DNA from 2 places in the Tardiphaga sp. 37S4 genome. Region 2 is predicted to be linked to the other one. Evidence: riboswitches for the same ligand, from Rfam matches in the RefSeq annotation. Region 2 holds a riboswitch; the other holds the start of a gene.
The links. Region 2 has a riboswitch for cobalamin ahead of LPB73_RS05035 (TonB-dependent receptor plug domain-containing protein). Riboswitches for the same ligand answer to the same signal wherever they lie in the genome.
Positions count from the first base shown of each region.

Region 1: another riboswitch for cobalamin. It lies ahead of LPB73_RS20395 (ribonucleoside-diphosphate reductase subunit alpha); the one in region 2 lies ahead of LPB73_RS05035 (TonB-dependent receptor plug domain-containing protein).

Region 1 covers NZ_CP088008.1:4,293,215-4,296,623, reverse strand. Annotated here, with positions in the region: gene LPB73_RS20405 (GlxA family transcriptional regulator) at 1-838, shown strand, start outside; gene LPB73_RS20400 (hypothetical protein) at 845-1,030, opposite strand; cobalamin riboswitch at 1,220-1,434, shown strand; gene LPB73_RS20395 (ribonucleoside-diphosphate reductase subunit alpha) at 1,554-3,409, shown strand, end outside.
Region 2 covers NZ_CP088008.1:1,054,065-1,057,473, reverse strand. Annotated here, with positions in the region: gene LPB73_RS05045 (O-acetylhomoserine aminocarboxypropyltransferase) at 1-54, shown strand, start outside; gene LPB73_RS05040 (alpha/beta fold hydrolase) at 58-846, shown strand; cobalamin riboswitch at 893-1,096, shown strand; gene LPB73_RS05035 (TonB-dependent receptor plug domain-containing protein) at 1,237-3,126, shown strand; gene LPB73_RS05030 (FecCD family ABC transporter permease) at 3,120-3,409, shown strand, end outside.

The DNA.
Region 1 (3,409 bases), 2.9 Mb from region 2:
TGTCGCTGCAGACTGCGCGCCGCTACGTGCATCGAACGGTTTGCGGATATCCGCCGATCTGGCGTTCAGTGATGCGAACAAACCCTGGGATCTGGTTCTGGTGGCCGGCGGGCCTGGGCTGCCGACGGCAGAGGCGGATCCGCAGCTTACAGAGTGGCTGGCCAATGCGGCGCTCCATGCGGAGCGTTATGGCTCGGTCTGCACCGGGGCATTCGCGCTCGGCCATGCAGGCTTGCTTGACGACAAGACGGTGACGACGCACTGGCAGAACGCGCCGCTATTGGCGCTGCGTTTTCCCAAAGCGCATGTGGAGTTCGATCGCATCTACAGTCGTGACGGTGCGCTGGTGACGTCAGCCGGCGTCACCGCAGGCATCGATCTGGGTCTCGCGCTGGTCCAGGAAGATCATGGCGCGGACGTTGCGTTGGCTGTGGCCAAGCGTCTGGTCGTGGTGGCGCAGCGCCAGGGTGGCCAGTCGCAATTCAGTCCGTATCTGGTACCGCCGGCCGAGCCGGACTCGCCGATCGCGCGAGTCCATGCCCATGTGATGGCGCATCTGCGTGACGCACACAGCGTGGATGAACTGGCCGATGTGGCGGGCATGAGCGCGCGCACCTTCGCGCGGACATTCAAGCAGGAAACAAAGATGACGCCGGCAGATTTTGTCGAGGGCGCCCGGATCGACACGGCGCGTAATCGTCTCGAAGGCAGCGATCTGCCGCTCAAGGTGGTGGCTTATGAATCCGGTTTCACCACCGCCGAACATATGCGTCAGGTCTTCGTGCGACGCCTGGGCCTGACGCCCAGCCACTATCGGGCCAGCTTTCGCGCGGTCTGATTCTGCTCAGGCGAGCTGCAGCGAAGAAATCGGATCACTCGCAGGAAAGCTGTCCATCAGCGCTTCGTTCAGCATCTCGTCGAGGCGGCGCCGGGCGATCTGATCCGTCGTCTCGAACGCCGTGACCGCGCCTGCGTGCCCCACGAAAGCGTTGAAGTTGATCCTTTCAGTGGTCGTCATCAGGTCGCGCATCGCATCCTCCATCGGTTGATCACGATGTTCTGCGCTTCGCGGTGCTCGGCGGCAACGAATCGCATCGTGCAGAAACCGCCAACGACCCCGCGGTTTCCGCCACGCAAGCGGTTGTCCACTGAACCAACAGCCCTACCGAATTTGTTGCGTTCGGCTCCAATGCCCGCTTGACACTACACCGCGGGTCACACCAAATGTAGATGTCACGGTCCGCCCTGTCGCAAGACTTGGTGGCTAAGAGGGAAGCCGGTAAAGACGTTGTTTTTCGTCATATTCCGGCGCTGCCCCCGCAACTGTAAGCAGTGAGTCTGTTTCGATTGAAGTCACTGATGCGCAAGCATCGGGAAGGCTGAAACAGACATTGACCTGCGAGCCAGGAGACCTGCCGCGACACCAGAACGTCCATGGGCGGGGTGTCCCAGCGGTCGCTTGCAGGCAATGCCGGCGGATCTCCGCCGTGTATTTTGCAGCGTCCTTTCGGCCCCAGCCCCCATTGCTTGATGCATCACACGGGGTCTTGCCGATGCCTACTTCATCTTCTGTTTTGTCCAACGGACGCGATGCGGCTCATGCGCCGCTGATTCAACTGTCGCCGGAAACGCTCGCTGCGCCTGCGCGCGAACCCTCGATGCAGATCATCCGGCGCAACGGCACCGTATCTCCCTTCGACGGCAGCAAGATTTCCGTCGCGATGACCAAGGCCTTTCTGGCCGTCGAGGGCCACACGGCAGCGGCCTCGCGCCGCGTCCATGAGGCGGTGGAACAGCTGACCGGCGAAGTCGTGGCGGCGCTGACTCGCCGCGTCGGTGAAGGCCGCACCTTCCATATCGAGGACGTCCAGGATCAGGTCGAACTGGCGCTGATGCGCAGCGAGCACCACAAGGTGGCCCGCGCCTATGTGCTGTACCGCGAGGAGCGCGCTCGCACCCGCGCGGAGGAACTGGCCGCCAGGCCGGCGCTCGTCTCCACCGCACCGGTGCTGCATGTCACGCTCACCAACGGCACCCGCGCCCCGCTCGATTCGGCGCGTCTCGCGCTGATCGTCAACGAGGCCTGCGCCGGCCTTGATGGCGTCGATGCCGCCCCGGTGCTGGAGGAAACCCGCCGCAATCTCTATGACGGCATCACGCTGGATGAGCTGGCACTGGCCGGCATCATGGCCGCGCGCACGCTGGTGGAGCAGGAGCCGAACTACACCTTTGTCAGCGCCCGCCTGCTGCTCGACAAACTGCGCACCGAAGTCCTGTCCTTTGTGCACGGCTCTCCGACCAACGCGTCGCAGGCCGACATGACCACGCGCTACGCCGAATATTTCGGCGCCTGTATCAAGACCGGCATTGCGGCCGAGCTGCTCGATCCCGAACTCGCGCGCTTCGATCTCAAGCGCATAGCCGCCGCGCTAAAGCCGGAAGGGGACCTTCAGTTCCAGTTCCTGGGATTGCAGACGCTCTATGACCGCTACTTCCTGCATGTGCAGGGCAATCGCATCGAACTGCCGCAGGCCTTCTTCATGCGCGTTGCCATGGGCCTCGCGCTGCGCGAGATCGACCGCGAAGCCCGCGCCATCGAATTTTACAATCTGTTGTCGTCGTTCGACTTCATGGCCTCGACGCCGACGTTGTTCAATTCGGGTACGCAGCGGCCGCAGCTGTCGTCCTGCTTCCTCACCACGGTGGCGGACGATCTCGACGGCATCTTCAAGTCGGTGAAGGACAATGCACTGCTGGCGAAATATTCCGGCGGTCTCGGCAATGACTGGACGCGCGTGCGCGGTCTCGGCGCGCATATCAAGGGCACCAATGGCGAGAGCCAGGGCGTGGTGCCGTTCCTGAAGGTCGCCAACGATACGGCCATTGCCGTCAACCAGGGCGGCAAGCGCAAGGGTGCGGTCTGCGCCTACTTGGAAACCTGGCACATCGACATCGAGGAGTTTCTCGATCTCCGCAAGAACACCGGCGATGACCGCCGTCGCACCCACGACATGAACACCGCTAACTGGGTGCCGGATCTGTTCATGCAGCGCGTCGAAGCCGACGGTGAATGGACGCTGTTCTCGCCGGACGAAACGCCTGAGCTGCACGATCTCTATGGCAAGCCGTTTGCCGAACGATACGCGGCCTATGAGGAAAAGGCCGCGCGCGGCGAGATCCGCGTGTTCAAGAAGGTGCGGGCCACTGATCTGTGGCGTCGCATGCTGACCATGGTGTTCGAGACCGGCCATCCCTGGATCACCTTCAAGGATCCCTGCAACCTGCGCTCGCCGCAGCAGCATGCCGGCGTGATTCACTCATCGAATCTTTGTACCGAGATCACGCTGAACACCTCGGACGACGAAGTGGCCGTCTGCAATCTCGGCTCGGTCAACCTGCTCAATCATAT
Region 2 (3,409 bases):
GATGACATCATCGATGACCTCGCGCAGGCGCTGCGCATCTCGCAGAAGGGCTGAGCGATGCAACTCACCGTCAACGGTCACGAGACCTATATCGCGAATGGCGGCCGCACGTTCGATCCTTCCCTGCCGGTGGTCGTGATGATCCACGGCGCCGGCTTCGATCACTCGACCTGGGCGCTGCATACGCGCTGGTTCGCGCATCATGGCTTCGCCGTGCTGGCGCCGGATCTGCCCGGCCATGGTCGCTCAAAGGGTGAAGCGCTCACGACCATCGCCGATCTCGCAGACTGGACCGCAGCATTGATCGAGGCTGCAGGCGCAAAGACTGCGCGACTGATCGGCCATTCCATGGGCTCGCTGATCGCGCTGGAGGCTGCAGCGCGGCATCCCGGTAAAGTCACGCGCCTCGATCTGATGGGCACGGCAGGAACGATGACCGTCGGCCCGGATCTGCTCAAGGACGCCGAAGCCAATCAGCATTCCGCCATCGACATGGTGTCGATCTGGGGGCTCGGCTTTCGCGCCGAACTCGGCGGCAGCCTCGCGCCGGGGTTGTGGATGCATAGCGGTGCACAGCGCGTGCTCGAAGCCACAAAGCCGGGCGTGTTGTTCGCCGATCTCAACGCCTGCAATACATACCAGAATGCGCTGACCGCTGCGGGCCAGCTTGAAATCCCGGTCACGCTCATCCTCGGCGAACGGGACATGATGACTCCTGCCAAGGCCGGCAAGACCCTGGCCGCCGCATTGAAAAACGCCCGCACGGTGATTCTGCCGGGTACGGGCCACATGATGATGGTCGAGCGCCCCGACGACGTGCTCGCCGCGCTACAGCACGAGCAATAGAGTCCACAACGCGGTGATGGCTGTTGCACCGCGCGGCGCGCTGTGCTTCCTGTCTGTCGTTATCGGTGCCTCCGCGAGGAGGTGAAACGGGAATGCGGTGCGGGGAAATATCCCCTATGCCGCGGCTGCCCCCGCAACTGTAAGCGGCCATTCCGGGTCCACAAAGCCACTGAATTTGCATCGCAGATTCGGGAAGGCGGACCGGGAGACCACCGCGAGCCAGGAGACCGGCCGGTAACGAGTTTCACACTCGTTCGACGGTGGGTCGACGGAAGGGGTTAAATGACTATCCGGAATTTGGCCGCAGGCACTGCGGCCGTTGTTGTTCTGTCGTGCTCTCACAGTGCTGCGTATGCGCAGTCCAGTGCCGAGCAGCTCTCCGAAATCGTAGTGACGGCGGACAGAGCACCCGAACAACTCAATCGCACTGGCAGTTCGATCAGCGTGGTGTCAGGCGAGACCATTGCGACCAGCAATCCCGGCTCGCTGGTCGATGCGCTGCGCACCGTGCCTGGTCTTGACATCACCGAAACCGGCGGCCCAGGCGGCACCACCAATGTCCGCTTGCGCGGCGGCAACACCGGCCAGACGCTGGTGATGATCGACGGCATCCGCGTCAACGATCCCACGGCGGCGTCCGGCGATTTCGAATTCGCCATGTTCACGCCTTCGGCGATGGAGCGCATCGAAGTCCTGAAGGGCCCGCAGAGCGCACTCTATGGATCAGACGCCATGGGCGGCGTGATCAATATCATTACCAAGAAGGGCTCTGGCCCTGCGCAAGTTAACGTACGCACCGAAGCCGGCAGCTATGGCACTGTCATGACGCAGGGATCGCTGACCGGCTCCAACGGTCCGTGGTCCTATGCCTTCACCGGCGGCGGCCAGCACTCGAACGGTTTCTCGCGCTTCGGCTATCGCATCCCTCAGTTTGAAGCGCTGTACCCCAATCTCGAACGCGACGGCTTTGATCGCGTCGGCGGATCGGCCAGGATCGGCTACGATGCCGGCGAAGGCATCCGGCTGGAATCCGGCTTCGTGTCATCCTTCACGCGAGCCGCCTATGACGGCACTTTCAGTCCGACGTCGAGAGCCGTGCAGCTTCCCGACACGCCTTCAAATGTCACGCGCCTGCTGCAAACCGTTTACGGCCGCGTCTCACTGGATTCATTCGGCGGCATTCTCACGCATAGTGTCACCGTGTCGAACACGCATACCGAGCGTTCGAACTATGACGTAACCTATCGCACCAACATGCTGCCGCAGAACACCACGACCAATATTCTCGACTACAATGGTGACAGCCTCGGCGCAGAATATCAGGCAAACCTGAAGCTCGGCGCATTTGGCTCGCTGATCTACGGCGCCAAGACGCAGAGCGAGACAGCCAAGACCTACACGACCGCCATCCTGCCGATACCGGCCGCTATCACACCCGCGCTGGCGAAACGCCAAGATACCAATTCGATCTTCGCGCTGTGGTCGGTCCCCGTAGGCGAACGTCTCAACATCACATTGGGCGGCCGCGTGGACGACGTCGTGGATGTCGGGCGCTTCGAGACATGGCGTGCCACGGCCGCCTATACGATTACAGAAACCAGCACTAAGTTCCACGCCAGCGCAGGTACCGGCGCGAAGGCACCGACACTGTTCCAGCTGTATTCAACGGCAAACGGCACGCCGACGCTCAGCCCGGAGCAAAGCTTCGGCTACGACGCCGGCGTCGATCAGAGCCTTTTCAACGGCCGCGTGGTGGTCTCGCTGACGGGCTTCTCGAACGACTACAGCAATCTGATCAACTTCGTGACGCCGACGGGAAGCCCCGGTTCGTGTCCCGTTGCCCAAACCACAGGCTGCTACATCAACGTCGCACGCGCCGAAACGAATGGTCTCGAAGTTGGTGCCAATGTGGACGTTATTCCAGGCCTGATGAAGTTCAACGCAGCCTACACCTACCTGCACGCGCAAGATCTCGGCAATGATACAGTGCTGGCACGTCGGCCGAAGAACTTCGCCCGCTTCGCACTCACGATCACCCCGACCGACAAGTGGATGATCGAGCCGCGTGTCACCACGGTGTCGAAGCGCTTCAGCAGTGCCAATCAGGTCGGTCAGGTGGATGCCTATACCCGCGTCGATCTCTATACCGAGTACAAGATCGATGCGAACTGGAAGGTCTTCGCCCGCGGCGAGAACATCCTGAATGAGCATTATCAGGAAGTGCTGAACTTCGGCACCACGGGGCCTGCGGCTTACGCAGGCTTCAACGCCACATGGTGAGCATAGCGCCAGCAGCACGGCGCCGGACGATCGCGACCATCGCGCTCGTCGGCCTCGTCACGCTGCTGGCACTGGGCTCGCTCGGCACGGGACCTGTCAAACTCTCGCCGCTGACGGTGCTCGATGCACTGTTCGGCGGCGGCAGCGACGTGCAGCAGATCATCGTGCGCGAAATCCGCTTGCCGCGCGCGATCCTCGCACTGGCCATCGGCGCGATTCTCGGCCTGTCCGGTGCCGCGCTACAGGGCTTGCTGCGCAATCCCCTCGCCTCGCCGTCGCTGTT